2 regions of the Micromonospora sp. NPDC049204 genome follow, and region 2 is predicted to be linked to the other one. Evidence: riboswitches for the same ligand, from Rfam matches in the RefSeq annotation. Region 2 holds a riboswitch; the other holds the start of a gene.
What was found. Region 2 has a riboswitch for S-adenosylmethionine ahead of thrC (threonine synthase). Riboswitches for the same ligand answer to the same signal wherever they lie in the genome.
Positions count from the first base shown of each region.

Region 1 (15,734 bases), on a different contig from region 2:
CCCCGACCACCACCGCGGGGGCCTCCTCCGCCATGAAGTGCCCGCAGGTGACCGTCTGGTGGTCGAGGTCAGGCGCCCAGGCCCGCCACACTCCGGCCGCGTCGTAGCCGAGCGCCGCGCCCCAGTCCTGCTGGAGCACGGTCACCGGCATCCGCAGTTGGTTGCCCGCCGCCCGGTCGGCGGTGTCGTGGGTGACGTCGATCCCGGCGGACGCCCGGTAGTCGGCCACGATCGAGGTGACCGCGTCGCGGGACGCGCGCAGGTAGGTGGCGCGTACCTCGGCCGGCAGGGCACCCGGGTCGCGGGTCCAGACGTCCAGGAAGTGGCCGAAGAAGGCGTCCGGGCTGGCGCCGATCAGCTCCTCCGGCAGTCCGGGCGGCTGCGCCATCAGGTACAGGTGGAAGGCGACCGCCGCGTTGACGCCGTGCAGCACGTCCCACATGTCCAGGGTGGGCAGCACGTCGAGCAGGGCGAGGTGGCTGATCGCCGCCGGGTGGTCGAGGCCGGCGCGGAACGCGACAAGGGCGCCCCGGTCGTGCCCGGCCAGGGCGAAGCGCTCGTGACCGAGCGCGCCGGCCAGCGCCACCACGTCGGCGGCCATGGTCCGCTTGGCGTACGCCGTGCCGTCGGCGTCCACCGGCTTGTCGCTGTCGCCGTAGCCGCGCAGGTCGGGGCAGATGACCGTGTGGTCGGCGGCCAGGTCGGCCGCGACGTGCCGCCACATGAGGTGGGTCTGCGGAAAGCCGTGCAACAGCACGATCGGTGGCCCGGAGCCGCCCACGGCGGCGGCGAGCGTCACGCCGTCGGCGACGGTGACGCGCTGGTAGTCGAATCCGTTGATCCTCGGCTCCACGGGGAACCTTCCTGGTGAGCAGGGTCGGCGCGGGCGGTGACCCGTCGCCGTCGTACGGTGTCGAGCCTGCCCGGTGGTGATCAGCAGCCGGTCAGCGCCGCATCAGTGCCCGCCTGCACGGCCGCCTAGATTGGTGTCATGACCAGGCAACCGACGTCGCCGATGGAGGTGACGTTCGGCGTACTCGGGCCGGTGACCGCCGCCACCGAGGACGGCCCGGTCCCGCTGCGGGGGCACCGGCAGCGCCTGGTGCTGGCCCGGTTGGTGATCGCCCACGGCCGGGTGGTGCCGGTCGACCGCCTCGTCGACGACCTGTGGGAGGTTCCGTCCGACGGCGCGGTGGGCGCGATCCGGACCTTCGTCGCCGACCTGCGCCGGGCGCTGGAGCCCGACCGGCCGCCCCGGCAGCCGCCCCGCCTCCTGGTCACCGAACCCCCGGGGTACGCGCTGCGGGCCGCCCCGGACGCGGTGGACGCCGAACGCTTCGAGGCGGCCGTCGGCGAGGCGGGACGACTGCTCACAGCCGGACTGCCCGCACCGGCCCTGGCCGCGCTGGACACGGCGCTCGGGCTCTGGCGCGGACCCGCGTACGCGGACTGTGCGGGCGCACTCTGGGCCGTCGCGGAGATCAACCGGCTGGACGAGCTGCGGATGCTCGCCGTCGAACGGCGGGCCGAGGCGTTGCTCGCGCTGGGTCGGCCGGACGAGGCCGCCGCCGACCTGCCCGCCCACCTCGCCGGCCATCCGTTGCGGGAGGACGCCTGGCGGCTGCTCGCGTTGGCGCGCTACCGGGCCGGGCGGCAGGGCGAGGCGCTGGCCGCGCTGCGCGACGCCCGCGACGCCGTGGTGTCCGCGCTCGGGGTGGACCCGGGGCCCGAGCTGCGCAGGCTGGAGGCCGACATCCTGGCCCAGGCGGCACACCTCACCCCCACCCCCGTGGTGGCCGGCGCGGCCGGACGCGTTCCAGGTGGCGGGCCCGAATCGCGACCGTTCGTCGGGCGGGACGCGGAGTTGGCGCGGCTGCGGCACGCCGCCGAGGCCGCCACCCAGGCCGGACGGCCGACGCTCGCCCTGCTCAGTGGGGACCCGGGCGCCGGCAAGTCCGCCCTGGCCGAGGAGCTGGGCCGGCAGCTCGCCGCCGAAGGCTGGAGCACGGCCTGGGGTCGCAGCCCCGAGTACGACGGCGCACCGGCCGCCTGGCCGTGGACCCAGATCACCGACGCGCTCACCGGGCCGGCCGGATCGGTGGGTGGCGGGCTGGCCGAGCCGGTGGTGGCCGATGGCCCGGGTGATCCCGCCGTGGCCCGCTTCCGTCGGCACCGCGCGGTGGCGGCGCTGGTCTCCGCCGTCGCCGGCCGCGGACCCCTGCTGCTGGTCCTGGATGATCTGCACCGCGCCGACGGGGACACGTTGGATCTGCTCACCGGCCTGCTCGCCGGCCCGCAGCCGGCCACCGGCCCGATGCTGGTCCTCGGCACCTACCGGGCCACCGAGATCAACCCGGAGCTGACCGCCGCGCTGGCCCGCGCGGCCGGACTCGAACCGGTGCGGGAATACCTCGGCGGACTGTCCGTGGAGGCGACCGGCGAGTTGGCCCGTGCCGTCGCGGGGCCGGAGCTGGACCCGCCCACCGTCCGGCTGATCCACCATCGCAGCGGCGGCAACCCGTTCTTCGTCCGGGAGCTGGCCCAGTTGTCCGCGAGTTCGGGTCAGGCTGCGCTGGCGGCGGTACCACCGGGGGTACGCGACGTGATCCGGCACCGCCTCGCACAGCTGCCCGCGCCGACCCGTACCGTGCTGCGGCAGGCGGCGGTCCTCGGCCGGGACCTCGATCCGGTGGTGCTCGGCGAGCTGGCGGGCGACCCGGCGGCGCTTCTGGACGCCGTGGACCGGGGGTTGCAGGCCGGGTTCCTGAGCGAGCAGGAGCCCGACGGACGACTACGGTTCACCCACATCCTGGTCCGCGACACGCTCTACGCCGACCTGTCCGCGTCGCGTCGCGCGGCCTGGCACGCCGCCGTGGCCGAGGCGATGCGACGGCAGCAGCCCGTCGACCCCGCCGCGCTCGCCCACCACCTGCTGCACGCCGGAGGGCGGGAAGCCGCCCACCGCGCCGCCGGCTACGCCCGCACCGCTGCCGAACAGGCCGAACGCGACGGCAACCCGCACGAGGCGGCCCGGCTCTGGGCGCAGGTGCTCGACGCGTACGACCGGGCCGGGCGGGACGAGCGGCGCGAGCGACTCAGCGCGGTGCTCGGTCTCGGGCGCGGGCTGGCGGTGACGGGTCGGTTGGCCGAGGCGCGGCGGTACCGCGCCGCGGCGATCACCGACGCCGAGGCGGTGGGTGACCCGCGGCTGACCGCCGAGGTGCTCGCCGGATTCGACGTACCCGCCGTCTGGACCCGCAACGACGACGAGGCGCTCTCCGAGCGGATCGTTCGCGCCGCCGAGCACGCCCTGACCGGCCTCGGCCCGACCGGCTCGGCGCAGCGCAGCCGGCTGCTGAGCACGCTCGCGCTGGAGCTGCGGGGGAGCACCGGCGACCGGGGCCGCCGGGCCGCGGTCGAGGCCGAGCGGATCGCCCGGACCGTCGGGGATCCGGGGCTGCTGGCGTTCGCGCTCAACGCGCGTTTCATGCACGCCTTCCACCGGGTCGGGCTGGCCGACGAGCGGGCCCGGATCGGCGCGGAGCTGGTCGACCTGGCCGCTCCCCGTCAGTTGGTGACCTTCGAGGTGCTGGGTCATCTCGTCCTGGTCCAGGCCTGCTGCGCGCGGGCCGACCGGGCCGGCGCGGACGCGCACGCCCGCGCCGCCGACCGACTCGCGCAGCGGTACGAGTTGCCGCTGGTCGGGGTCTTCACCGGCTGGTACGCCGCGCTGCGCCTGGCGGTGAGCGGTGACCAGGACGCCGCGGTGACCGCGTACCGGGCCGCCGCCGAACGCCTGCCCGCCGACGCCATGCCGGGACTGGCCCGAGGGCTGCTGCCGCTCGCCCTGCTCGGCCTGCGACTGGCCGACGCGGTCAGCGAGGCCCGGCTCGTTCCCGGACGTCAGCGCCCGATCCCCGGGCCGGACGAGGGCTGGGCGCAACTGGACTGGGGGCCACACGAGCCCTGGGTCCGACCACTGCTGCTCGCCGCCGCCGGCGACCGGGTCGCTACCGGAGCGGCGCTGCGGGCACTCCCGGACGGGCCGCACGACCTGCTGCGGGAGGTGCGGCTGTGCCTCACCGCTCGGGCGGCGCTCGCCATCGGCGACCGGCCCACCATGGAGCGCGTCGCCACCGCGCTCCGGCCGGCCGCCGCCGAACTGGCCGCCGGCAGCGGGATGGTCACCGCCGGCCCGGTGGCGGGGCACCTCGCCGAGTTGGCCAGCGCTCTGGGTCGCGACGAGGAGGCCGCCGGGCACCGCCGTACCGCCCGCGCGCTCACCGCGCGCGCCCGCGCCGACGACCCGACCTGAGCGCGCGGCGGCGCGGGCGTCACATTCGAGATCGTTCCGGTGGTGAGCAGCGCCGACACCCGAGAGGCCGTAGCGCCCTATCTCGACGGAGGCTGACTGGTGTCGAAGGCCAGGGTGTACTCCAGGACATAGGAGTGGCCGCCGTCGTCGGACTGGATGATCTCGAAGGTTCCCACGATCCCGGTGAGGTCACCGGAGCCCGTTCCCGGGACGACGCGGATCGCGAGGTGCTCACCGTGGCTGCCGGGTGCGCTGTGTTGGAGGACGAACGAGCCTTTGCGGCCGTCGAGTTCGCCGGTGAATCGCTCCACTGCGACATAAGCAGCGGGGCTGCCCTCGATGTCGGCCACCGACAGCATGGTCACCGTACTGCTGCCGGCCAGGCCACCCTGGAAGGTCTTGGTGATCCGCACCTGGCCAAGCGCGGCCCCCGGGCCTTCGTCGAGCACCTCCGGCTCGAATGAGGTGAGTTCAAACGTTCCGTCAGCCTTCGCGCTCATCTCGCGCCCCCTCTCCGCTTGATCGCATTCATCGTGAGCAGCCTTGCAGACGGCACCGACATCCCCGGGCTACCCGGCGACTTGCCGGTTTCCGCTGGAACCAGCCGGCGAGTGCGGTCAGATTGAAGCACCGGCGCGTCCACCGTCGCGCCAACGATCGAGGGGGTACGCGTGGAGGTGCTCGTCCTGATCGTGGTGCTGGGCGGCACCGTCCTGATCGGCACCACCCTCGGTGGTCGGTACCGGGTCGCGCCGCCGGTTCTGCTCATCGCGTTCGGGGTGCTGCTCGGGCTCACGCCGCCGCTGTCCGAGGTGACCCTGGAACCGGACCTGGTGCTGCTGATCTTCCTGCCGGCGATCCTGTACCGGGAGAGCCTCACCATCAGCCTGCGGGAGATCCGTGCCAACCTGCCGGTGATCGGGCTGCTCGCGGTGGTGCTCGTGGTGCTCACCATGGTGACGGTGTCGTTCACCGCGCAGGCGTTCGGCGTGAACCCGGCCGCCGCCTGGGTGCTCGGCGCGGTCCTCGCGCCGACCGACGCCGCCGCGGTCACCGGCCTGGCCAAACGGTTGCCCCGCAAGCTCCTCACCACCCTGCACGCGGAGAGCCTGATCAACGACGGCACCGCACTTGTGGTCTTCGCGGTGGCGGTGGGTCTGCTCAGTCAGAGCGCCAAGCCGGGTGTGCTGGGCATCAGCGAGGAGTTCGTCGGCGCCAGCGTCGGTGGCGTGGTCGCCGGTCTGCTGGTGGGGGCGGCCGTGGTGCTGATCCGCAAGCGGCTCGACGATCCGCTGCGCGAGGGCGCGCTGAGCGTGTTGACACCGTTCGGGGCCTTCCTGCTGGCCGACTCGGTGCACGCCAGCGGCGTACTGGCGGTGGTGGTCGCCGGGCTGGTGCTGGCCTACGCCGGCCCACGGGTGATCCGCGCCCGATCCCGGGTGCTCGCGTACGCGTTCTGGGACCTGACCACGTTCCTGATCAACGGCGGGCTGTTCGTCCTGCTCGGCACGCAGATACCCCGGGCGGTGCGGGGCATCACCAGCACCTCGCCCGAGCGGGCGCTGGTGATCGTGCTGGTGGTCACGGTGGTCGTCGTGGCCACCCGGCTGGTCTTCATCTACCTCACCGCGCAGTCGGCGCGGCTGCGGCGTCGCCGGATGATGGACGAGGACTCAGGTCCGCCCAGTTGGCGGGTGGGGACCGTCGCCGGCTGGTCCGGTTTCCGGGGGGCGGTGTCGCTCGCCGCCGCCCTGGCCGTCCCGACGATGACGGTCTCCGGTCGGCCGGTGGTCGAACGAGACCTGATCATCTTCGTCACCGCGTTGGTGATCGTGCTGATCATGCTGGTTCAGGGCACCACCCTGCCGCTCGTGGTGCGCTGGGCGGGGCTGGTCGGTGACCCGGAACGCGTCGACGAGACCCGGCATGCCCGGCGGCGGGCCACCGAGGCGGGTCTGGCCGCCCTACCGCAGGTCGCCGCCGAGGTCGGTGCCCGCGAGGAGTCGGTACGCCGGTTGCAGGCCGAGTACCAGCGGCACCTGGCGGACGTCAACGAGACCGGAGGGAACAGCGCCGAGGAACGTCGCCTGGAACATCGCCTGCGCCTCGGGGTCCTCGCGCACAAGCGGCGGGAGGTCACCCGACTGCGCGACAACCGGGAGATCGACGACCTGGTCTTGCAGGAACTCCAGGCCGCGCTGGACAACGAGGAGATCCGGTTGCTGGGGCGCGGGCCCAACGACTGATCGGCCGCCTCGTCAGAGCACCTGCGCGAGGAACCGGCGCAGCCGAGGATGCTCGGCCCGTTCGAAGATCGCCTCGGGCGGGCCGGCCTCCAACACCACGCCCCGGTCCATGAAGGCGACGGTGTCGGCGACCTGCCGGGCGAAGCCCATCTCATGGGTGACCACCACCATGGTCATGCCCGCGGCGGACAGGTCGGCCATCACCCCGAGGACACCCTTGACCAACTCCGGGTCGAGCGCCGAGGTGGCCTCGTCGAAGAGCATCACCTCCGGCCGCAGGGCCAGCGCCCGGGCGATCGCCACGCGTTGCTGCTGACCGCCGGAGAGCTGCGCCGGTCGTGCGTCGGCCTTGCCGGCCAATCCCACCAGGTCCAACTGGTTCCGCGCGACGGTTTCCGCCTCATCCTCGCCGAGCTTGCGGAGCCGGCGCAGCGCGAGGGTGACGTTGCGCAGCACGCTCATGTGCGGGAAGAGGTTGAACTGCTGGAAGACCATGCCCACCCGCTGCCGCAGCGCGTCCGGGTCGTCGCCCAGCACGCTGCGCCCGTCCAGCAGCACGTCGCCGTGGTCCGGCTCGATCAGTCGGTTGATGGTGCGCAGCAGCGTCGACTTGCCCGACCCGGACGGGCCGATCACGCAGGCCGTCGCGCCGCGCGGCACCGTGAGGTCGACGCCGCGCAGCACCCGGTTCGGTCCGAAGGCAAGGTGCACGTCGCGTACGTCGAGGCTGACCGAGGTGGTCGTGTCGGTGGTCATCACCGGTGTCCTTCCGTCGCGGCGTACGCCGAAGCGGTGTCGTCGTCCTCGTCTGTCGGTGCGGTCGCCGGCCGGCCGTTGCGCAGCCGCCGGTCGATCCAGTTGACGACGTGCGTCAGTGGGACGGTCAACACCAGGTAACAGAGCCCGGCCAGCAGCAGCGCCGACTCGTTTCCGGTGGTGGCGGCGTAGTCCTGCCCGATCCGGAACAGCTCCCGTTGACTGGCCACCAGGCCGAGGAAGTAGACCAGGCTGGAGTCCTTGATCAGGGCGATGAGCTGATTCACCCAGGCCGGCAACACCCGCCGGATGCCCTGCGGGATGATCACCAGCCGCATCGCGTCGGTCCAGGAGAAGCCGAGGGCGCGGGCGCCCTCCAGTTGGGCGGCCTCCACCGACTGGATGCCGGACCGGAAGATCTCCCCGATGTACGCGGCCGCGATCAGCGACAGCGCCAGGATGCCCAACGGGTAGGGGTCCGGTCCCCAGACCTGCATGCCCAGCGGCGCCAGCCCGACGCCGATCAGCAGGATCGTCGCCGCGGCCGGAAGTCCTCGGAACACGTCGGTGTAGACCCGCGCCGGCCAGCGCAGCCAACGGCTGCGCGAGATGCCGGCGACGGCCAACAGCAGGCCCAGCACCGAGCCGAGCAGGGCGGCGGAGACCGCCAGGATCAGTGTGTTGGGCAACCCGACGGTCAGCATCTCGGGCAGCGCCTCGCGCATCGCGTCGATGTCGAAGAAGGTCTCCCACAGCGTGCTCAACGGATCCATCGGTCGCCTCTCCTACCGCCCTGCTCGCTCGTCACCGGGTCAGGACGCGGCCGACGCGGACGCCGACGGCACGGCCGACGCGGACGCCGACGGCTTCGACGACGTGCCCGACGCGGTCGGTGCCGACACGGTGCCGCTGCCCGGCGTGAAGTCCGCCGGGATCGGCCGACCGGGGTAGTACTGCGCCTGCAACCTGCTCCAGGTGCCGTCCGCGATGACCTCGTCGAGGCCCTTGTTCAGCGCCTCGCGCAGCTTGTCGCTGCCCTTGGCCACGGCGTACGCGGTCGGCGCCGGGCTGAGCTGCTTGGCCGCCACGGTGATCTTGCCGGTGCTGTCGGCGGCCGACTTCTCGCCGATTTCGGCCGGAGCGATCCACGCGTCGGCGGTGCCGGCCTTGAGCTGGTTGATCGCACCGTTGTAGTCCGGCACCCGGACCGGGTCGAGCTGCTGACCGGTGGCGTAGTCGTCCTGCACAGTGCCCTGCACCACCACGACCCGCTTGCCGGCGAGCTGGTCGAAGCCGGTGATCGGCGAGCCGGCCGGCACGTCCAGGCCGAAGTAGCCGAAGTCGTAGCCGTTGCCGAAGTCGACGGTCTTCTTGCGCGCCTCGGTGATGGTGATCGAGGAGCTGCCCACGTCGAACTTGTGGTTGTTGACCTGGGACAGCAGCGCGGAGAAGTCGGTGCCGACGAACTCGACAGTGAGGCCGAGCCTGCCGGCCACGGCGGTCAGCAGGTCGTTGTCGAAGCCGGTGAACCTGCCGTCCTTGAGGTACACGTTCGGCGGGGCGTCGGTCAGCGTGCCGGCCCGCAGCACGCCCGGCTGCGCCAGGCCGTACGGGTTGGCGGTGGCGTCGGACGAGGTGTCGTCGCCGCAGGCGGTGAGAGCGGTGGCGGCCAGGATCGTGGCCGCGCCCAGGGCTGCGGCACGGGTCAGGGCAGGAAGGATTCGCACGGGTGTCTCCGAAAGGGGTCATGTCTCGGCGGGCACGGACGTGTGCCGCCGACGGTGCGCCCGATGGGCGTACCGCTGGAAAGGCTCGGAAAAAGAGAGGTGTGCTAGTTAGTGCCGAGGGCCGCGTCGACACGCGGCGCTGCACATTCGCATCATGTCCACGTGCCGCCGCCGGGTCAGTGCCGGCGTGGGCTGACCGGCGCGGAGTTGCGCGACATCGGTCGGTGGGGCGGTGCTGAGGATGCGCATGGGTCTCCCGGGTCTGTGCTGACCTGGGTGCCAGGCCACGCTTGCACCGACGTCGTGCCGGTGCCTGGTCTTCACCCGGGGCACCCCACCGCGGAGGAGGGTTGCCGGCCAGCGAGCCGGGGCTTCGCGCTGGCACTCATGACCTGCAGCGAGGCTAGCAGCACGCACGGGTGGATCGTCCAGTCGTTATGACCACGCTCACCGTGCGCGGAGGATGCTCGGCCCGCAGGTCAACCGGCGTGCACGTGCGGCCGGCGACACGGGTCGGGTTCCTGGCGGCGCAGGATCTCCCGGGTCACCGAGGCGATCGCGCCCTGCCCGAACGCCAGGTAGCGCAGGAAGTTGCGGGCCGGGCCGCCCTCGCTCCACTCGAAGTAGATGTGCGGTCGCCGCCCGGTGCGGTCGCGGATCTCCAGCAGCAGGACGGCGAGCGCGTTGGGCACCGAGGAGCTGGTCAGACTGAGCACCGCGAAGCTGTCGTCGGCCAGGCCGCCGCGTACCAGCAACTCGGTCTGGAAGTCCGACGGGTCGGTGACGTGCACCTCGACGAAGATCACGTCGCTGTCGTCGGGGAAGTCGTTGTCCGCCATCGTCTGTGCCAACTTCGCGCGGTACTCGGCCTCGTCGTGCCGGTCGGGCTCGTGGGCGACGAGCCGGATTCGCCGTCCGGCGCGTTCGTCGATCATCCGGGTGGCGACCGGATCCAGCTCGATCCGGTCCACCCGCAGCTCGTAGGCCCGAGACACCCGGGACAGCACCGAGACCACGATGATCCCGCCGATGAAACAGGCCGCGATCTTGACGCCGTCGGGGCGTTCCACCACGTTCGCCAGGGTGGTGTAGACGAAGACCACCGCGATGACGCCGAACGCGACGGTGCGACCGCGCTGACGCCGCCGGGCCGCCGCGAGCGTCACCGCCGTCGCCGCGGACGTGATCAACACCAGCACACCTGTTGCGTACGCGCCGCCCTGCGCGTCCACGCTGGCATCGAAGACGACCGTGATCAGGAAGGCCACCGTGGTGAAGACCAGCACGAGCGGCCGGACGGCCCGCGCCCAGGCCGGTGCCATGCCGTAGCGGGGCAGGTAACGGGGGACGAGGTTGAGCAGTCCGGCCATCGCGGACGCCCCCGCGAACCACAGGATCCCGATGGTGGACAGGTCGTAGACGGTGCCGAACACCTCCCCGAGGTGCTGGTGCGCCAGGTAGGCCAGCGCCCGGCCGTTCGCCGGCCCGCCCGGCCGGAAGTCCTCCGCCGGGATCAGGATGGTGGTCGTCACGCTGCTGGTGATCAGGAAGACACTCATGATCACCGCGGCGGTGGTGAGCAGCCGGCGCGCGCCGCGGATCCGGCCCAACGGTCGATCCTCGGAGTCCTGTGGGTCGCCCCGTACGCTCGGCATCACGGCCACCCCGGTCTCGAAGCCGGACAGGCCCAACGCCAGTTTCGGAAAGACCAGCAGCGACAACCCGACCACCAGCCAGGGATCGCCGTGCCCGGTGGTCAGCATGGTCGTCCAGTCCCCGACGGCGCTCGGGTGCGTCACCACCCGCCACAGCGCGTCGACCACCACCACCGCGTTCAGCGCCAGGTAGGCCGCCACCAGCACGACGGCGATGCCGATGGCCTCGGTGAATCCCTTGAGGAACACCGCGCCCAACAGGGCCACCAGCAGCAGCGTGACAAGTACCTCGTGCCCCTTGAACCCGTCCGGCCAGAACGGGTTCTCGTCGATGTGCGCGGTCGCGTCGGCGGCCGACAGGGTGATGGTGATGATGAAGTCGGTGGCCGCGAAACCGAGCAGCACCAGCACCAGCAACTTGCCCGGCCAGTAGCTCAGCAGGCGTACCAACATCGCGATGGAACCCTCACCGTGCGGGCTCTCCACGGCCACCCGCCGGTAGACCGGCAGGGCGCCCAGCAGCGTCACCAGCACCAGCACCAGGGTCGCCACCGGCGACAGCGCCCCGGCGGCCAGCGCCGCGATGCCCGGCTGGTAGCCCAGGGTGGAGAAGTAGTCGACGCCGGTCAGGCACATCACCTTCCACCACGGATGCTGCCGGTGCTCCGGCGGGCGTCCGTGCGGCCCCGGGTGCCGCACGGCGTGGTCCGAGCCCGCGTCGAGCAACCACCCCCGCAGCCGACCGCCGCGTCTGTCCACCTCCATCGGCGCGTCCCCCGTCATCCGCCCATGGTCACCGTGAGTATCCGCCCGTCGGGCCGCGCCCGTCCCCGGGTGCCCGGAACCCACCCGTCGGCGGGCTGGTTTCGGGTCGTGGGCACGGGGGATGCAGCCCTCCCGGATCGGCGGGAGCGCACCGGGCCGGACGGCGCCGGGGGAGGGGACAGGCATGGTCGGTGGCCGTCGATTCCGCCCCGGTGGTGGCTTCGGTCGCCAACTTGACGAGCACGACAGCACCGACGGCGTGCCGCCGTCGACGGTGTCGCCCGACCCGCCCACCGGCGGTCTGGTGGACAGCGCGGTCTACGTCCGAGGGCACCGCTTCGCCTCACCGTCCGGGCTCGCCGAGACGTACCGCTGCCTGCAGGAGCAGGACGCCGCGATGGCCTGGATCGGGTTGTACCGGCCCGACATCGAGCAGATCACCTCGCTGGCCCGGGAGTTCCGGCTGCACGACCTGGCGGTCGAGGACGCGATCAACGCCCACCAGCGCCCCAAGCTGGAACGGTACGGGCACACCCTGTTCGTGGTGCTGCGCGCCGCCCGCTACGACGACCTGCGCGAGGAGGTCGAGTTCTCCGAGCTGCACCTGTTCATCGGGCCGGGCTTCGTGGTCACCGTCCGGCACGGTGAGGTCCCGGACCTGGCCGCGGTGCGGCGGCGGATGGAGACCGACGCGCCGATTCTCGCCCGGGGACCGGAGGCGGTCCTGTACGCGATCCTCGACCAGGTCGTCGACGGGTACGCGCCGGTGGTGGCCGGGCTGGAGAACGACATCGACGAGATCGAGACCCAGGTGTTCGGCGGCGACCCGAACGCCAGCCGGCGCATCTACGGCCTGAGCCGCGAGGTCATCCAGTTCCAGCGGGCCGCCCGGCCCCTGCTCGCCGTACTCGACGCACTTGCCGACGGCGCCAGCAGTGCCGGCACGGACGAGGAGCTGCGCCGCTACCTGCGGGACGTGACCGACCACCTGACCCAGGTGGTGGAGCGGGTGGACGGTTTCCGGCACCTGTTGCAGAACATCCTCACCGTCAACGCCACCCTCGTCTCGCAGCAGCAGAACGAGGAGATGCGCAGCCTGACCGCGGCGAGCTACGCGCAGAACGAGGAACTGAAGAAGGTCTCGTCCTGGGCGGCGATCCTGTTCGCGCCCACACTCATCGGCACCGTGTACGGGATGAACTTCGTCCACATGCCGGAGTTGAACTGGCGTTTCGGCTACCTGTTCGCGTTGCTGCTGATGCTGCTGGTCTGCGGCACCCTCTACGTGATCTTCAAGCGGCGCGGCTGGCTGTGAGCCACCCGCCCCGGATCACTCGATGCCACGCAGGATGTGCCGTTCGTCCTCGACGTCGTCGTCGCCGGCGGCGATCCGGCCGAGCAGGACGGCCGCGGCCCAGATCGTCAGTGGCGTCGCCGCCCCGGTCATGCCGCCGCCGGTCCGGTCGTCCCGGGCCTGGCTCCGCTCCGCACGTGCTGGTCTGCGCTGAGCCTGCATGGGCCCCGCCTCTCCTCGTCGACGCCGTCGTCGGTGGCGCGGCGTCAGCGCGCCACCGGTCGGGCGATCCACGCGCTGGCGGGTCACACCGGTACGACAGCCACCTCGAACTTTCCCACGCCCGGCCGTATTCGCACCGCTTGTTTTCGGGTTTCCGACTGCGGCCTGCCAAACCGGACATAACGCATCAGCGTTGTCGAGAGTGGTCGACTGGGTAGGGAGACCGGGTGAGCCGAACTGCGGAGATGGTCTCGTCCGTCGTCCCCGCTCGCCGAGCGTTGCCCCGCTACCTCGTCGCCGCGACGCTCGCCCGAGGCGCGGACGCCGGCGGGGCGGTGGGAGTGGTGCTGCTGGCCACCCTGCCGGCGGTGGGGGCGACCCGTCCGGCGCTGCTCGGCGGGTTGTTGGCCACCTGCCTGACGGCACCGCACCTGCTCGGGCCGCTGCTGGCCCGGTGGCTGGACCGGGCCGAGGACGGCCGGGGCCGGCTGGCCGTCGGCTTCGTCACGTACGCCGCGGCGGTCGCGGCGGCCGGGCTGCTGCTCGGTCGGGTGCCCGTCGGCGTGCCCGTGGCCCTGCTGATCGCGGCCGGGGCTTGCGGGCCGCTGGTGACCGGGGGACTGAGCAGCCGGCTCGCCGCGCTGCTCGCTCCGGACGAGCGGGCGCAACGTCGGGGTCAGGGCTGGGACGCGGTGACGTACGGGATCGGCGCCAGCGCCGGCCCGGCCGTGGTGGCGACCCTCGCCGCGCTGGTCGGACCCCGGATGTCCCTGGTCGGGTTGGGCGCCGCCACCCTGCTCGCGGCGGCCCTGGTGGGCACACTGCCGCCGCGGGTGCCCGCTCGGGACTCGCCAGCGCGGGTCGGGCCACCGGCGCGGGGCGCGCTGCGGGCCGTGCTCGGCCCCGGGCCGCTGCGCCGGGTCACCGGGGTCACCACGGTCGCCGCGCTGACCGGTGGGGCGATCTCGGTGCTTGCCGTCGCGCTGGCAGCGGACCTCGGCCGGCAGACGGTCTCCGGCGCGCTGCTGGCGGCGGTCTACGGCGGTGGAAACCTCGCCGCCGCGCTTCTGGTCACGGCGTTCCCGCTGACCGGTGCGCCGGAGCGACTCACCGTCCGCTGGGCGGCCCTCGGCGCGGTGGGGATCGCGCTCTGCGCGGCCGTGCCCAGCTTTCCGTTGGCGGTCGTCGCGTTCGCCCTGGCCGGGGCAGCGACCGCGCCGCTCTTCGCGGCCACCCTGGCGGCTCGATCGGCGTACGCGCCGGACGCCGTGCGGGCGCAGGTGTTCGTGTCGACGGCGGCGATCAAGGTTGCCGCCGCCTCGCTCGGCACCGGGTTGGCCGGGGTGCTCGCCCCGCTGGGTCCGCGCCTGCTGTTGGTCGCCGGAGCGTCGGTCACGCTCGCCGCCGCGGTGGTGGCGGCGGTCTCCGCGCGGCAGTGGCGCGACAGGTGAACACACGCGTCCACGTGGGCCGTCGGTGGTCAGGGCAACGGGTGGGCGATGCCCCGGGCGTGGTCGGTGAGCGCCGCGCCGACCACCGTCGCGGCCAGCGGCAACACCTCAAGACAGCGGCGCACCGCCGCGGCCATCAGCACGTTCGGCACCCGCATGGAGAGTGTGCAGTGCGGCACCCAGCGGCCCGGCCGGTAGTGCTCGGCCAGCGGGATGCCGGCGGCGATGAGCCGATCGGACACCATCCGCTGGTGGGTCAGCAACTCCGCGGTGGGGGCCGGGCCGAGCCAGAGCACCCGGCCGACGAACTGCCCGGCGTGCTGGAAGTCCAGTCGCAGCGGGGCCGCGACGACAGTCCCGCGCAGCGCCTCGGCGACCTGCTCGGGGTTGAAGCGGGGCGCCACCGCGAGCGAGACGTGCGGCCGGTGGCGTCGCTCCAACAGGGAACGCATGCTCTGCACGCCCTCAGCCTCCAGGGCGTCCCAGAGCGCCCGGATCCGCCGGGTGGCGTCCGGGTCCAGATACAACTCCAACGCGGCGACCACCCGATCACAGTAGTGGCCGAGGTTTGATCGCACGCGCCAGCGGTACCTGAGGGGGACACCGACCCGAAGGGCGTGCCAGTGGACGTGAGTGACCTGCTGACCGAGGCGTACGACCGACTGCCCGACCTCGTGCGCGCGGCCGTCGACGGCCTCAGCCCCGAGCACCTGCGCTGGGCGCCCGGCCCGGGCGCCAACTCGATCGGCTGGCTCGTCTGGCACCTCACCCGGGTGCAGGATCACCACGTCGCCGACCTGCTCGACGCCGACCAGGTCTGGGTGAGCGGCGACTGGGCGGGCCGGTTCGGGCTCACCGCCGACCCGGACAACACCGGCTACGGTCACTCGGCCGTCCAGGTCGAGACGGTGCGGCCGGAGAGCGCGCAGGCGCTCGTCGACTACTACGAGGCGGTGGCGTCGCGGACCGGATCGTTCCTGGCCGGCCTGCGCCCGGCGGACCTGGACCGGGTGGTCGACGAGTCGTGGGACCCGCCGGTCACCCTCGGCGTCCGGCTGGTCAGCATCGTCGACGACGACCTGCAACACGCGGGCCAGGCCGCCTACGTGCGCGGCCTGCTCGAGGCCGACGCGTCCACCGGGGCCGGTCGGTAGGACCTCAGCCCATCGTCTTCGCGCCGTCGATCGACTCCCGCAGAATATCGGCGTGCCCGGCGTGCTGGGCTGTCTCGGCGATCAGGTGCAGCAGCACCCGGCGGACCGTCCACCTTGCCCCCGGCTCGAACCAGGGCGCCTGCGGCAGC
Region 1 covers NZ_JBEZDC010000005.1:323,914-339,647, reverse strand. The annotation lists gene AB0A90_RS12985 (alpha/beta hydrolase) at 1-853, opposite strand, end outside; gene AB0A90_RS12980 (BTAD domain-containing putative transcriptional regulator) at 992-4,315, shown strand; gene AB0A90_RS12975 (DUF3224 domain-containing protein) at 4,393-4,815, opposite strand; gene AB0A90_RS12970 (Na+/H+ antiporter) at 4,987-6,561, shown strand; gene AB0A90_RS12965 (amino acid ABC transporter ATP-binding protein) at 6,574-7,317, opposite strand; gene AB0A90_RS12960 (amino acid ABC transporter permease) at 7,317-8,090, opposite strand; gene AB0A90_RS12955 (ABC transporter substrate-binding protein) at 8,130-9,044, opposite strand; SAM riboswitch class IV at 9,326-9,437, opposite strand; gene AB0A90_RS12950 (amino acid transporter) at 9,524-11,482, opposite strand; gene corA (magnesium/cobalt transporter CorA) at 11,649-12,779, shown strand; gene AB0A90_RS12940 (hypothetical protein) at 12,795-12,980, opposite strand; gene AB0A90_RS12935 (MFS transporter) at 13,208-14,431, shown strand; gene AB0A90_RS12930 (2'-5' RNA ligase family protein) at 14,461-14,976, opposite strand; gene AB0A90_RS12925 (DUF664 domain-containing protein) at 15,055-15,585, shown strand; gene AB0A90_RS12920 (DinB family protein) at 15,590-15,734, opposite strand, start outside.
Region 1: linked by a shared signal. The riboswitch ahead of AB0A90_RS12955 (ABC transporter substrate-binding protein) and the one ahead of thrC (threonine synthase) in region 2 are both predicted to bind S-adenosylmethionine.

Region 2 (15,734 bases):
CAGCAGGCCGCGCTCGGTGAGCGCCTCGTGGACCAGGTGGAACTCCAACTGCTCCAGGTAGCGCAGGCCGCCGTGGATCAGTTTGCTGGACCGGCTGGAGGTGCCGGCGGCGAGATCGCGCGCCTCGACCAGGGCCACCTTCAGGCCCCGGGACGCCGCGTCCAGTGCGGCACCCGCACCGGTCACCCCACCACCGATGACCAGCACGTCGAAGCGCTCGGCGCGCAGCCGCCGCAGGTCGGACGCACGGCGGATCGGCGAGAGCTGACCGGCGACGGATCGGGAGATACTGGGGTCACGCACCCTTCCACCGTAACCGCCGCGCCGGCATGTCGACATTCGCCGCCCGCTCCGTACGGCGTCTACCTGCGACGTGTCGCCCGCGACACGCCTCGCTGCCCCGTCCCCGAACGGACCACGCCGGTCCGGTCCACGCCTGTGCGCCGCGCGGCGGGGTCCGCCCACAACGCGACGGCCGGGTCGAAATTCGTCGTCGTGGTCGTAAGGTTCTCGGATGCACGGTCACCCTGCGTACCCCGGAGTCAGCGACCGCAGTTCCCCGTGGCCGGTGGTCGCGGCCGTGTTCGTCGGCTGCTGGACGGTTGCGGTCACCGTGGCCACCCAGACCGGTGGTTGGCTCACCGATCAACTGCTGCTGGGCTTCGGACGGGACCGGATCGCCTGGCTCTGGCCGGTGCTCGGCCTGGCCACCGTCGTGCTGGCGGGCACGCCCGCCCTGCTGCTGGCCATGCTGCCCAGGTCGGCGACGGTCCGGGCCACCGGGCGGGTCTGGCTGATCGGCACACTCGTCCTCGGGGTGCTGACGCTGCTGCGGGTCGTGCCGCCGGTGCACCACGAGGCGTACCTCGCCGCCCTGACCGGCGTGGCGGCGCTCAGCACACTCGCCGTGCGCTGGTCGGCGCGCCGGCGGGCGTACCCCGGACCGGCCGGCTCGGTCGGCGGCCCGGCACCCACCGACGACGGCGACGCCGCACGGACCGAGCCCACCGGAGACCGCGACGCCGCACCGCCCGAGACCCTCGGGAGCGCGGGGCCGGTGGGGCGTTTGCGGCGACCCGGTCCCGTTCCGCTGCTCGCGGTCGCCGCCGGGGTGGCGCTGCTGTTGCCGTGGGCCTGGCTGGGCGCGCTCGGCGGGCTCCTGGAGACCGCGCTCGCGCTCCTGGCGGCGGCCACGCTCGGGGGGCTTGCCGCGACGCTGCTGGACGCCACCTTCTGGTCGCGGTTCGCGGTCGGCCGGCCACCCCGGCCGGCTCGGCTGGTGCTGGTCGGCGGTCTGGTCGCCGGGGTGGCGCTGCTGCTGGTCGCCGCCGGCGCCGGCCAGTCCGGCGCGCAGTTGCCCGCGTTGCTGACCCTGCCACCTGTGGGTTTCGCCCTGGCCGCGCTCTGGGCCGCGACGTGGCGGCCCGCCGCCGACCCGGCCGACGCCGCGCGCGCCGGCCGATCGGCGACCGGCTGGCTGGTGGGCCTGGCCGCACTCGGCCCGCTGGCCTTCACCGACCCGGAAGAGATCACCCTGCTGCTGGTCGGGACCCGCGACATCCCGTTCTGGGTGGCGGCCGCCGCCGCTGCCGGGCTCGCCGTCGCCGTCCTGGTCGCCATCGGGTACGCGGTGCTGCTCGCTCGGCCGACGGCACGCACCCCGAGCCGTCGGGTCGCGGCGGTGGCAGCCGTGGTGCTGCTGGTGACGTTCGGCGTGGTCGACCTCGGCCCCGGCCAGCCGGGCCTGTACGGGGAGCGGCTGTTCGTGGTGCTGCGCGCGCAGGCCGACCTGACGGGTCTACCGGCCGGGCAGCCCGGTCGGGCCGGGCGGGACGCCCGCGCGGCGGAGGTCTACCGGCGGTTGGTGACGACCGCCGAGCAGAGCCAGGCCGACCTGGTCCGGGGGCTGAGTCGACTACGACTCGACCCGATCTCGTACTACCTGGTCAACGCGGTCGAGGTGGACGGCGGCCCGGCGGTGCGAGCCTGGCTCGCCCGTCGCCCCGAGGTGGCCCGGGTGCTGGTCAGCCAACGCCTGCGGCCGCTGCCCGCCCCGGCGGGGCAGAGTCGGGGCACCGCGCCCAAGCCCTCCGGGCCGGAGTGGAACATCAGCCAGATCGGCGCCGACCGGGTGTGGTCCCAGCTCGGGGTGACCGGCACCGGCATCGTGGTCGGCAGCTCCGACTCGGGCGTGGATGGCACCCATCCGGCGCTGCGGCCCGGGTTCCGTGGCGGGGACGACTCCTGGTACGACCCGTGGGACGGCACCCGCAGCCCGACCGACCAGGGCGGGCACGGCACCCACACGGTGGGCAGCGCCGTCGGGCGGGACGGCATCGGGGTGGCGCCGGACGCGCAGTGGGTGGGCTGCGTCAACCTGGACCGCAACCTCGGCAGCCCCGCGCACTACCTGGACTGTCTCCAATTCATGTTGGCGCCCTTCCCGGTCGGCGGCGACCCGTTCACCGACGGCCGTCCGGAGCGCGCCCCGCAGGTGCTCACCAACTCGTGGGGCTGCCCGCCGATCGAGGGCTGCGACAGGGGTGTGCTGCGGCCGGCCACCGCCGCGCTGGACGCCGCCGGGATCTTCGTGGTCGCTGCCGCCGGTAACACCGGGCCGTGGTGCGCGTCCATCGACGACCCGCCGGCACCGTACGCGGACGTGTTGACCGTGGGCGCGGTGGACAGGCAGCGCCGGGTCGCGGAGTTCTCCTCGCGCGGGCCGGCGCCCGGTGGCCCGGGTAAGCCGGACGTGCTGGCCCCGGGCGTGGGTGTGGTGTCGGCGATGCCGGGCGGCACGTACGCGGCGTTGGACGGCACCTCGATGGCGACCCCGCAGGTGGCGGGCGTGGTCGCGCTGATGTGGTCGGCGAACCCGGCGCTGGTCGGCGACGTGGACCGTACCCGGCAGATCCTGCGGGACACCGCGACGGCGGCGACACCCACCTATCGCTCCGACAACCCGGCCGACGCCTGCGGGGGTCCTTCCAACGTCACCGGCTCGGGCCAGGTCGACGCGTACGCGGCCGTCCAGGCCGCCCGGCGGTGAGGTACCCGGACCGGCACCCGGTGATCTAGGGTCGGCGACCATGGACGCCGAGATCACCGTCACCGAACTGACCCCCGACCTGGCCCCCGCCGTGGCGCGGCTCTGCGAGCAGGCCCTCGATCTGCCCGAGGACGCCGCCGAGGCGGCCCCCATCGTGGACGTGCTCTGGCCCCGGGCCGCCGCCGACCGTTCGGTGGTGGGGCTGGGCGCGTACCGGGGTGTGGACCTGGTCGGGGTGCTGCTCTGCTCGGTGTCGGCGATCGAGCCGGGTGTCGGGCACGTGGACCTGGTCGCGGTCCTGCCGGAGCACCGCCGCCGGGGCGTCGGTCGGGCGCTGCTGCGGTCGGCCGAGCAGGCGCTGGCCGAGCGCGGAGCGACCGAGGTGTTGCTGGCCGGCAACCCGCCGTACTACGCGTGGCCCGGCATCGACGTCCGCTACACGCCTGCGGTCTGCGCCGCCCTCGCGCTCGGCTACCAGCAGGACCGAACCGCCTGGAACATGACCGCGGACCTGTCGTACGACGGGTCGCCGGCCCTGCGGTCCACCGAGGCGGCGGAGCGGCGGCTGGCCGGTCAGGGCGTCACCGTACGTCGGGCGGAGCCGGCGGACCTGCCGGCGTTGACCGCGTTCGCCAGGTCCACCTTCGGCGGTACGTGGGACGGTGAGCTGGTCGGGTCGGTGGGGCGCGACGACGCCGGCTGTCACCTGGCGGAGCGGGACGGCGAGGTGCTCGGCTTCGCCGCGTACGGGTCGTCCCGGCCGAGCTGGTTCGGGCCGATGGGCACCGCGCCGGCAGCCGAGGGGTCGGGCATCGGCGGGGTGCTGCTGCGGCGGTGCCTGCGGGATCAGCAGGCGGCGGGGCTGACCCGGGCGGAGATCGGCTGGGTGGGGCCGGTGCCGTTCTACTCGGGCAGCGCGGGTGCCCGGATCGAACGGGTCTTCTTCCTGTACCGGCGAACCCTGCCGGTGGCGTAACCGGGGCAAAAGGGGCATTGCCTCATTCGCCCGCGTCGGCCATCGACGCCCCCTACCGTTTTGGTAGAGGAGGCAGCCATGACCACGGATGACGACCAGACCGAGGACGGCCCGCCGATCACCTGGAAACCGGTAGGCGAACTCCCCGGTCACGTGCCGTTCGACCGGCTCGACTACGGCGACGCCGAGCAACTGGCCGAGATGACCACCGACGGCGAGTCGGCGGTCGTCGAGGAGCCACGGGAGATGGTGGACGCGCCGATCAAACTGCTTCCGCCGTACAACCGGGCACAGAAGCGGCGCAACCAGCGCCCACTGCCGACCTGACGACGAACGGGGCGGACCGCGTCAGCGGCCCGCCCCGTTCGGTGTCGGAACTGGACTCAGAAGTCCATGTCCCCGCCACCCGGGCCAGCCGGGGCAGCCGGGGTCTTCTCCGGCTTGTCCGCGACAACGGCCTCGGTGGTGAGGAAGAGCGCCGCGATGGACGCGGCGTTCTGCAGCGCCGAGCGCGTCACCTTGGCCGGGTCGATGATGCCCGCGGCCAGCAGGTCGACGTACTCGCCGTTGGCGGCGTTGAGGCCGTGACCCGCTTCGAGGTTACGGACCTTCTCCACCACGACGCCGCCCTCAAGGCCGGCGTTGACGGCGATCTGCCGCAGCGGGGCGTCCAGCGCCACCTTGACGATGTTCGCACCGGTGGCCTCGTCGCCGACCAGGTCGAGCTTGTCGAAGGCGGTCTTGCCGGCCTGCACCAGCGCGACGCCACCACCCGGGACGATGCCCTCCTCGACGGCGGCCTTCGCGTTGCGAACGGCGTCCTCGATGCGGTGCTTGCGCTCCTTGAGCTCGACCTCGGTGGCCGCGCCGACCTTGATGACCGCAACGCCGCCGGCCAGCTTGGCCAGCCGCTCCTGCAGCTTCTCCCGGTCGTAGTCGGAGTCGCTCTTGTCGATCTCGGCCCGGATCTGGTTGACCCGGCCCTGGATCTGCTCGGCGTCACCGGCACCGTCGACGATGGTGGTCTCGTCCTTGGTCACCACGACCTTGCGGGCGCGGCCCAGCATGTCGAGGCTGGCGGCGTCGAGCTTGAGGCCGACCTCCTCGCTGATGACCTGGCCACCGGCGAGGATGGCGATGTCGGTCAGCATGGCCTTGCGGCGGTCACCGAAGCCCGGCGCCTTGACGGCGACCGACTTGAAGGTGCCACGGACCTTGTTGACCACCAGGGTGGCGAGGGCCTCGCCCTCCAGGTCCTCGGCGATGATCAGCAGCGGCTTGCCCGACTGCATGACCTTCTCCAGGATCGGGAGCAGGTCCTTCACCGACGAGATCTTGCTGTTGGCGATCAGGATGTACGGGTCGTCGAAGACGGCCTCCATACGCTCCGGGTCGGTCATGAAGTAGGCCGAGATGTAGCCCTTGTCGAAGCGCATACCCTCGGTGAGCTCCAGCTCCAGCCCGAAGGTGTTGCTCTCCTCGACGGTGATGACGCCTTCCTTGCCGACCTTGTCCATCGCCTCGGCGATGATCTCGCCGACGGTGCTGTCGCCAGCGGAGATGGAGGCGGTGGAGGCGATCTGCTCCTTGGTCTCGACGTCCTTGGCGAGCTTGGACAGCTCCTCCGAGACGCTCGCGACGGCGGCCTCGATGCCCCGCTTCAGGGCCATCGGGTTGGCGCCAGCGGCCACGTTGCGCAGGCCCTCGCGAACCAGGGCCTGGGCCAGGACGGTCGCCGTCGTCGTGCCGTCACCGGCAACGTCGTCGGTCTTCTTGGCGACCTCCTTGACCAGCTCAGCGCCGATCTTCTCGTACGGGTCCTCGAGCTCGATCTCCTTGGCGATGCTCACACCATCGTTGGTGATGGTGGGGGCACCCCACTTCTTCTCGAGCACGACGTTGCGGCCCTTCGGGCCGAGGGTCACCTTTACGGCGTCGGCGAGCTGGTTCATGCCCCGCTCGAGGCCGCGGCGCGCCTCTTCGTCGAAAGCGATCATCTTGGCCATACGGCGTTGTCCTCCTGGACACTCACGGGCCACCCGAGTTGTGTGCCCCGGATGGGCCGCCTGGTGTACGCACCTTGGGACGTCGCCACCTGGCGACGACGACGTCCTTCGGCCGGGCCGGATAGCCCGCGACGACCGGCCATGTGTCGCCCCGGCGTCTCCACGCCGGTGCAACCTGGCCCCACCGTCCCGACCGCTGGCACTCGCGGTATGCGAGTGCCAATGACTTGTTTAGCACTCTCCCCTGGCGAGTGCAAGCACGATGGGGCCGCTCAGCCGAGTTCCGCGGCCAGTCCGGCAGTGTTCACCGGCGCCTCATGGGCGCGCCGCTCCACGTACGTCACCAGCAGACCGATCAACTGGGCAAGGTGGGCCGGCAGGCAGGTACGGCGGTGACCCCGATCACCGCCACCGCCCCGACCGCGGTGCGCCCGCGTCGCGGCCCCGACGCGCGGGGCCGATCGAGGAGGGAAACTCAGGCGATGACGCGTACGTGTTCGGCCTGCGGGCCCTTCTGGCCCTGGGCGATCTCGAACTCCACCCGCTGGCCGTCGTCCAGCGCCTTGTAGCCGTCCATCTCGATCGCGGAGAAGTGAACGAAGACGTCCTGACCGCCGTCGACGGCAATGAAGCCATAGCCCTTTTCGGCGTTGAACCACTTCACGGAGCCCTGTGCCACGGTGCACTTCCCTCACTATGCGCGGTGTTGCCTGACCTGGCGCACGGCACGGCCGGACGCCGACCGGCCACCACCTCAGCGATCGATGGCGACCATTGAAAAAGGTGACCGAAATCGCACGCTACACGAGGAGTCAGCGCCGCGCACGGCCACAAATCGGGCATGCTCTGGGGCGCTCCGATTGCGCTGGACGGTCGGGTTTCGGGCCACCGGATCCAGGGCGGCGACTGCCGTACACAGCTCGGCCGTGACGGCCACCGACGCTGTGATAGGCATGCGGGCATGACCACCGACACGGGCGCGACCGCCCTCCGGCGGGCGGAGATCCGCCGGGTCCGGCCGGAGGACGCCGCCCGGATGCGGGCACTGCGTCTGGAGATGCTCGCCGACGCACCGTTGGCCTTCCTGGAGACCCTGGCGGACGCGGCGGCCCGGCCGCACACCGAGTTCGCCGCCCGGGTCGCGTACACCGCGACCGGCCCCGGCAACGCGCAGTTCATCGCCGACCCGGGTGGCCGGCTCGTCGGACACGCCGGTGGCACGGTCTCCCCGGGCGAACCCGGGCTCACCGTGATCTACGCGGTCTACGTCACGCCGGCCTGGCGGGGGCACGGGCTGCTCGGTGAGCTGATCGACGGGGTGGCCGCCTGGTCACGCGCCTGCGGCCGAGGGGAGTTGCTGCTGGAGGTGGTGGTCGGCAACGACCGCGCCTACCGCGCCTACCAACGGCTGGGCTTCAAAGACACCGGGGTACGCGTCCCCCACCCCACCATCCCCGCACTGACCGAACTACAAATGCGCCGCCCCGCCTAACCCCGAAAACCGGAAACCCATCCCACGGCAAAACCCCGGTGCTGCTGCCCCAAAGCCGGCAGCGCCTGAGGACAGCCTGCCCACAACAGGTTTCCGGGGGGAGCCCGCCCGCGGAAGGATCAAGCCTGACCGCCTGGAGCGGGTGGGCTCCCCCCGGAAACCCCAACCGCAACTAAAAATCAGACGTGACGCCGCGACTGCACGATCCGGAACCGGTTGGCCACGTACGCCCCGTCGGTCAGCGCGGCGTTGGCCGCCGCGTTGGCGCCACTGCCGTGGAAGTCGGAGAACGCCGCCGACTGGTTCACGAAGACCCCGCCGGTCAGGTTGCAGGACAGGTGCACCCCGACCTCGACCGCGACCGCCTCGGTGGCGTCCAGCACGGCCTCGTCGGTGGAGTAGACCCCCGCGGTGAGCGCACCCTTCTCGCCGACCGTGCGGCGCAGCAGCTCCAGGCTGTGCGCGGTGGAGTCGGTCGCGATGGCGAACGAGATCGGCCCGAACCACTCCCGGCCGTACGTCTCCGCGTCGTCCGGGGTCAGCTTCACGATCGTCGGGGTACGCACCACCGCGTCGGCGTACGACGGGTGGGCCACGGCCCGTGACTCCAGCACCGGCTCGCCCACCTTGGTGACCTCGGCCAGCCGCTCCAGCACCCCGTCGTTGACGATGGCGCCGGTCAGCTCGACGCCCCGGGCCGGGTCGGCGGTGAGCTTGCCGACGGCGGCGGCGATCCCGCCGGCCACCTCGTCGAAGCTCTTGTGCCCCTGGTCGGTCTCGATGCCGCCGGCCGGGATGAGGATGTTCTGCGAGGTGGTGCACATCTGACCGCTGTACAGGGTCAGCGTGAAGCCCAGGTTGCGGCACATGCCGGCGAAGTCGTCGGTGGAGTCGATGACGACCGTGTTCAGGCCGGCCTTCTCGGTGTAGACCGACGCCTGCCGGGCGTGCGTCTCCAGCCAGTCGCCGTACTCGGTGGAGCCGGTGAAGTCGACGATCTTCACGGCGCGGTGCAGGGCCAGGTCGCTGGCGAGCTTCTCACCGGGCGCCTCGGCCGCCAGCATGATCAGGTTCGGGTCGAACCCGGCCTCGGCCAGCACCTCCCGGGCGTACTTCACGGTGATGGCCAGCGGCAGCACCGCGCGCGGGTGCGGCTTGACGAGCACCGGGTTGCCGGTGACCAGCGAGGCGAACAGCCCCGGGTACGAGTTCCAGGTCGGGAAGGTGTTGCAGCCGATCACCAGCGCCACCCCACGCGGCACCACGTGGAACGTCTTGGTCATCCGCAGCGGGTCGCCCTTGCCGGCGGCCTTCTCCCAGCCGGCCGTGCCCGGGTGCCTGGTCATCTCGGCGTACGCGTACGCCAGCGCCTCCAGCGCCCGGTCCAGCGCGTGCGCGCCGCCGGCCTGGAAGGCCATCACGAACGCCTGCCCGCTGGTGAACTGCACCGCGTTGGCCAGCTCGAAGATGTGCTTGTGCAGCCGGTCGAGGATCTCCAGGCAGACCCCCACGCGGGCCTGCGGGCCGGCGTCGCGCCAGGCCGGCAGCGCGGCGGAGGCGGCGTCGATCAGCTCGCCGGGGCCGGCGTGCGGGTAACGCACCGCCAACTCCACCCCGAACGGGCTCGTCTCGGTGGCGACCCGAGCGCCGGTGCCCGGCTGGTCGAGCGGGAAGTCACCACCGAGGTACGCCTCGAAGGCGGCCTTGCCGTCGGCGGCGGCGGTCTCGCCGTACACCCGGGGGCTGGGAGATTCGGGATAGGCGGACCAGTAGCCCCGCTCCGTGATCGCGGTCAGCGCACGGTTGAGGGTGTCGGCGTGCCTGTCGTACAGGGGCTGCGGGGTCTCCGTCATGCCCGCCATCATGCCTGAGTCCGGTCCGCGAGCAGTAGCGCGAATGCCGGACAGCGGCTCATGCCTGAGCCCGGCCCGCGAGCAGTAGCGCCAATGACTGACAGCACCGGGGTTGCCCGGGCCGGCAGCGGGTAACCGCGGGCCTCCGGCCAGGAAGCCGGCCAGGAAAGGGCGGCGGGTGAGGATCACCGAGATCCGGGTGCACGGGGTCGCCAACAAGGGGCCGGAGACGATCCTCGACCGCCCGATCGTCAAGCGGGTCGCAGGAGACGACAACGCCGGCTTCTACCGGCCGCGGCCCGGCTACGGTCCCCAGTCGGATCGCGACGGGGTGGCGGTTGAGGCGTACCGCTGGAGCCGGCTGACCGGCGGCACGGCGACCCGGACGTTCTCCCTGGTCCTCCTCCTGCCGTTCATGCTCAGCAACATCGCGGTGTGGATGCTGCCGGTCACCGGTCGCGGCGGCTACGCCGCCCGGGCGCTGTGCCGGCTGCTGGCCGCGACGATGACCGCGATGTACGTGCTGTCCACCGTCGGGGTGTCCCTCGACCTGATCGCCTGGCAGTGCGCGGCCTACCCGAGGTGCCTGGAGGGGCGGCGGGAACTGTCCTGGCTGGGCGACGTGCCCCCGGGGCAGCGGCTCGCGCTGCTGGCCGCACTGCCGATCATCGCGATCGTCCTGATCTGGCGGCTCGGTGCCCGGACCTGGCAACTCCCCGAGGACAGCGACCACGCGCCCGGGGTGGGTGCGGACCGGCTCGACGCGCCCGCCTTCTGGGACACCCGCTCGCTGCTGCGCCGCCTGCGCTCCGTGCACGTCGCGGTGGCGCTGGGCACGCTCGATGTGACTCTGCTGCTGGCTCTGGCGCCGCACGACGCCACCCTGCCCGGCTGGCTGCTGCTGGCCGCGGTCGTGGCGCTGCTCGCCGGCGCGGTGGTGCTGCTCTGCCGGCCGGCGATAGAGCGGGGCGGAGAGCAGGACCAGCGGAGTTCGCGGACGATCCGCTGGGTGGCCGTCGCGCTCACCGCGCTGACCCTGGGGTACGCGTTGCTGCCACGGCCGCCGTGGAAGGCCGAAGGGATGTTGCCGGGGTACGGGATGCTGGCCGCCGGGCTGTTCGCCGGGCAGGTGGTGCTGCTCGCGATGCTCGGCCTGGTGGTCGTGGTGCAGCGCCGTTCCCTTCCCCGCCCCCTCTTTCGGCTGGCCGGGGTGGGCGCGCCGGTGCTGATAACCGTCGCGATCGGGTTGGGCGTCGCCTACGACTCGGGCTTGACCTACGGGCTCGCCGAGTATCTGGACCGTGGTTCCAGCCCGACGCCGGCAAGGCCGCTGCCGCCTGGTGCGCCTCCGCTGTCGCCGCCGATTGCCTTCCGCTGGGCCACCCTCGGCTTCTCCCTCGCCGTGCTCCTGGTGGTGGTGACGGCCCTGCTCCGACCCCGGATCGGCCGGGATCGTCGCCGCCGAGAGGCCGAGGAACTGGTTCGGCAGGACTATCCGGAGGCCTCCCGGGCGGCCCCGGAACGGGTCCGGGCCGTCCGCGACGCGATCATGCGCGCCCGACTCACGGATCGGCTCGGGCCGCTGCTGGCCACCGCGTACGTGGTGTTGGCGCTGCTCACTCTCGCGGCGGCGGGGCTCTCGGTGATCGGTCCCGGGCCGGGTGCGCTCGCCCTCCGACTCGGCGGCGAGTCGCTGGCCCGTCCGGTGATCTTCGTGACCGACCTGGGCGCCCTGCTGATCGGGCTGTTCGCCGTGCTCCTCGCCGTGCTGGGCCTGGTCGCCTACCGATCCGGCGCGATCCGGCTGGTCGGGGTGCTCTGGGAGCTGGCCACCTTCTGGCCGCGTGCCGCACACCCGCTCGCCCCGCCGTGCTACGTCGAGCGGGCCGTCCCGGAGTTGACCCGCCGGATCGGGCAGCTCACCGCCGACGGGAACGCGGTGGTGCTGTCCGGTCAGAGTCACGGCAGCGTGCTCGCGGCGGTGACGGTCCTCCAACTCCCCGACCACTGCCGCCAGCGGGTGGCCCTGCTCACCTACGGCACCCCGCTCGGAAACCGGTACCGGCGGATCTTCCCCGCGTACGTCAGCGACGAGATGTTGCGCGACGTCGGCAGCCGGTTGGCCTGGCGGTGGATCAACCTGTGGCGGTACACCGACGCGGTGGGCGGACCGGTGTTCGACCCGCCCATCGACGGACCCGACGACCCGGCCGCCCACGTCGACCGTCGGGTACGGGATCCGAAGGGACTCCTCATTCCACCGACGGACACCGTGCCCCCTCCGGTGCAGGGCCACCGGTACACGCCGGACGACGACTTCCAGGCCGCGATCCGCGAGCTGGTCGAGCGCTGGGAACGGCCGGACGGGTGACCGCCCGGGTCAGAGCGTGAGCTGCCAGTCGGTCCAGGAGTCCACCGGGCGGAAGCCGAGCTGCTCGTTGATCGCCACCATGTAGCCGTTGCTGGCCGCGTTCCAGGTGTCGATCACGCGGACCGCCGGCTCGTGGGTGAGCAGGTGGTGCAGGTTCTCGGCCTTGGCGATGAGGCCGAGCCGGTGCCCACGGTGGGCCGGGTCGACGATGGTGATCTGCTGGTACGCGTGCCAGTCGGCGGAGGCGCCCACGTCCAGCAGGGTCCAGGCGACCAGCCGGCCGGTCGCCTCGTGGCGCATTCCGAGGTGGTAGCGCCGCCGGCCCCGGGCGTCGAACGCCCGCTCGTTGCCGCGGATGCGCTCGGCGTCCACCTGCTCCGGCTCCCACTGCACGTCACCCATGGGCGCGTCCATCATCAGCCGGCCGTCGAGGTAGGCGATGTCCGCGACGTACTCCTGCGGGGTCGCTCCCTGCCAGCAGACCGATCGGTAGCCCTCGGCCCGCGGTTGGGCCTCGGCCAGCGCCGCCCGGAGCGCGATCCGGTCGATCTCGTCGACAACGAGCCGGCGGCGTACCTCGGCGAGGGCGGGCTGGGCGCCGGTGGCGGCGGCGAACGCGTCGCCCGCCCCGCTTCGGGCCGGCCCGCCGGGCAGCGCGGAGACGGCCATCGCGACCATCCGCTTGCGGCCGCGCTCGCGGAGCAGGCGCACCCCGTACTCGTGCAGCGCCCGCCCGACGCCTTGCCGCCGCAGATCGGGATGCACGGTCAGCTCCGCGCCGGCGTTGTCGGTGTTGTCGAGGTAGGGCAGGTCCAGTTGGAGGTGACCGGCCGGCACCCCGTCGAGCCGGGCCAGCGCCCAGAGCGACTCGACACCGGGCATCGGCGTGTGGAAGATCGCGTCGAAGCGTCGCCGGCAGAAGGGTGGAAGGTCCGGCAGATCGGCGTCTTTGGCCGCCGCGCCGATCAGGTACGCCTCGTCGACCGCGGCTCGGTCGGTGCCGTCGAACGACGCGATCGTGATGCTCATGGCGCTGAGCGTGCGCCCGGAAAAGCGATCGGGCCAGCGAATTACTCGCTGGCCCGATCGAACGTGGTCGGGAGGGACACTCGCACAACGCCTCCGGCGTTGGGTCGCAAGAACTTCAAAAGTCTTCGGCGAAATGCCCTCCCGCACGGAGCATCTTGCGCCGTCCGGTTCCTGCCGTCAAGTCCGCAGCGGCGGGTTTTCCACACTCACAGCGAAATCTCAGTCACAGAGTGATCCACTCGGATTTCCTGGGAACGGGGTGTCCGGGCCGGACGGACACCGCGCCTTCCAGGAACCCGAGTGGATCAACCCCAACCGACCGACGGCCGCCGGCGAACGGCCACGGGCCGGCCGGCGAGCGGGTGGCGGGGTGGGTCAGCCGAGGAGGCCGGCGTCGCGGGCGGCGCGCAGCGAGGGCTTGATGTGGTGGGTCGGTCCGACCTGGCCGGCCACCGCGTCGACGGTCTTCAGACCTTCGCCGGTGTTGAACACCACGGTCTCCGCGGTCGGGTCGAGCCGACCGGATTCGACGAGCTTGCGGAGCACCGCCACGGTCACCCCGCCCGCGGTCTCGGCGAAGACGCCCGTGGTGCGGGCCAGATCGCGGATGCCGGCGCGGATCTCGTCGTCGTCGGCGTACTCCATCCAGCCGCCGGTGCGGCGGACCGCCTCCAGCGCGTAGACGCCGGCGGCCGGGTCGCCGATGTTGAGCGACTTGGCGATGCCGGTGGGCTTGACCGGGATGATCGTGTCGGTGTCCGCGTGCAGCGCGGTGGCGATCGGGTTGCAACCCGCGGACTGGGCGCCGAAGACCTTCCAGCCGCCGGCCGGCGCCTCGACCAGGCCGATCTCCACCAGCTCGGAGAACGCTTTGTCGATCTTGGTGAGCAGCTCGCCGCTGGCCATCGGGATGACCACCTGCGCCGGGATGCGCCAGCCGAGCTGCTCGGCCACCTCGTAGCCGAGGGTCTTGGAGCCCTCCGCGTAGTACGGCCGGACGTTCACGTTGACGAACGCGGTGTCCTCGAACTCGTCGGTCTCCACCAACTCGCCGCAGAGCCGGTTGACGTCGTCGTACGAGCCGTCGATGGCGACCAGCTCGCCGCCGTAGACGGCGGTGGTGATGACCTTGCCCTGCTCCAGGTCACTGGGAATGAAGACCACCGAGGGCGCCCCGGCACGGGCGGCGTGCGCGGCCACCGAGTTGGCCAGGTTGCCGGTCGACGCGCAGGCGAACCGGGTGAAGCCGAGCGCCTTAGCGGCGGTGAGGGCAACCGAGACGACCCGGTCCTTGAACGAGTGGGTCGGGTTGGCGCTGTCGTCCTTGACCCACAGCGGCGCGGTGATGCCCAACTCGGCGGCGAGGTGCGGGGCCGCCACCAGTGGGGTCAGCCCCGGGTCGAGGGTGACCCGGCTGGCTGGGTCCTGCCCGGCGGGGAGCAGTGCGGCGTAGCGCCAGATGTTCTCCGGGCCGGCCTCGATCTGCTCACGGGTGACGGTGGCCAGGGCGGCGATGTCGTAGTCGACTTCGAGGGGGCCGAAACACTCGTAGCAGGCGTGCTGGGCGACGAGCGGGTAACGGGCCGAGCAGGCCCGACAGACCAGGGCGCGGGCGGGGCTGGCGGAGGTGTCGATGCCGGAGGCGGCGAGCGTCGACGTCATGTCGAGGGTCCTCTCATCTTTCCCCACATCGCACGGTGCGGCGGGGACGGAATTGGCACCTGCCCCGCGGGTCGCTCAGCGGTGAGCGCGCAGGGTGGTTGCCGGGGCGTCGTCGGGCCGTATCCCTCAGCCCCTCTGGATGAGGTATGCAGTTGTGCCGTCGAGTCTAGGCAACTATCTCCGTGGCCTCTACCGCGGATCCCACGCTGTGAGCCGAACAACTCAGCGAGTCACCGGCGGCGGCGCCTACCGTCCCCAGCTGCGGGGCCCGGGGGCGCCGGCAGGTGGGTCAGCGGGCGCTCACCGCGACCGGGTCGACCACGGCGATCTGGTCCGTGGTCGCGGTCGACTGCGGCGGGGACGAGGGCCGGATCCGAGGCCGGGTGGCGAGGTTCGCGGCGACCAGCGCACCGATCGTGATGGCGGCTCCGACCAGCTCGATGGGCTCCGGGCGGTAGCCGCGGGCGATCTGCACCGCGAAGGTGGTGACCGGGACCAGGTTCATGAACAGCGCCGCGTTGGCGGCACCGAGCCGCTGCACACCGGTGTTCCAGGCCAGGACCGCGATGACCGCGCCGACGACCACCGCGTACGCCAACTGTGGGGTGACCGCCGCGAGGTCGGCGGCGGCCGGCGCGTGCTGCCAGCCGACGGCGTCCGCGCCGATGCTCGTGACCAGCATGGCCGCCGTGCCGGCGAGCGCCGTCAGGGTGGTGAAGCGCAGCGGGGACCAGTCGCCGAACCGGCTGGCACCGTGTGTGTAGATGCCCCAGCCGAGGACCGCGCCGATCATCATCAGCCCACCGAGACCGAACTGGCCGAGCCCGGCCAGGCTCCCGCGGGTGATCACCAGGCCGACTCCGAGGAGCGCCACCAGGGAGAGGGCCAGCAAGAGCGGCTTCGGCCGTACGCCGTCGCGCGCCCAGCGGACCAACTGGGTGATCAGCGGGGTGGTGGCCACGAACAGGGCGATCTGCTGCGGGGCGGCGTGTTCGAGCGCCAGGTTGGTGAGCACGTTGAAGCCGGCGAAGCCGACCACGCCGAGCAGCACGATCTCGCCCGTCCGGCCGCCGTGCCGCAGCGCGCCGGAACCTTCGCGGAGCAGCAGGATCGCGACCAGGATGGCGCTGGCGAGCAGGTAGCGGGCGGTGGTGAGGTTGAGCGGGTCGACCCGGGTCAGCGCACTGGCCAGGACCGGGAACATCACGCCCCAACCGAGCACGGCGAGCAGCGGGTAGGCGGCGGCACGGGGTCGCATCGTCAGCTCCAATGTTCGAGTATCGTCGAACCAACGAC
Region 2 covers NZ_JBEZDC010000018.1:101-15,834, reverse strand. The annotation lists gene AB0A90_RS27940 (glycerol-3-phosphate dehydrogenase/oxidase) at 1-288, opposite strand, end outside; gene AB0A90_RS27935 (S8 family serine peptidase) at 515-3,049, shown strand; gene AB0A90_RS27930 (GNAT family N-acetyltransferase) at 3,090-4,025, shown strand; gene AB0A90_RS27925 (hypothetical protein) at 4,104-4,352, shown strand; gene groL (chaperonin GroEL) at 4,409-6,031, opposite strand; gene AB0A90_RS27915 (cold-shock protein) at 6,507-6,710, opposite strand; gene AB0A90_RS27910 (GNAT family N-acetyltransferase) at 6,993-7,523, shown strand; gene paaN (phenylacetic acid degradation protein PaaN) at 7,703-9,376, opposite strand; gene AB0A90_RS27900 (hypothetical protein) at 9,555-11,747, shown strand; gene AB0A90_RS27895 (GNAT family N-acetyltransferase) at 11,757-12,776, opposite strand; gene thrC (threonine synthase) at 13,152-14,438, opposite strand; SAM riboswitch class I at 14,449-14,584, opposite strand; gene AB0A90_RS27885 (DMT family transporter) at 14,728-15,696, opposite strand.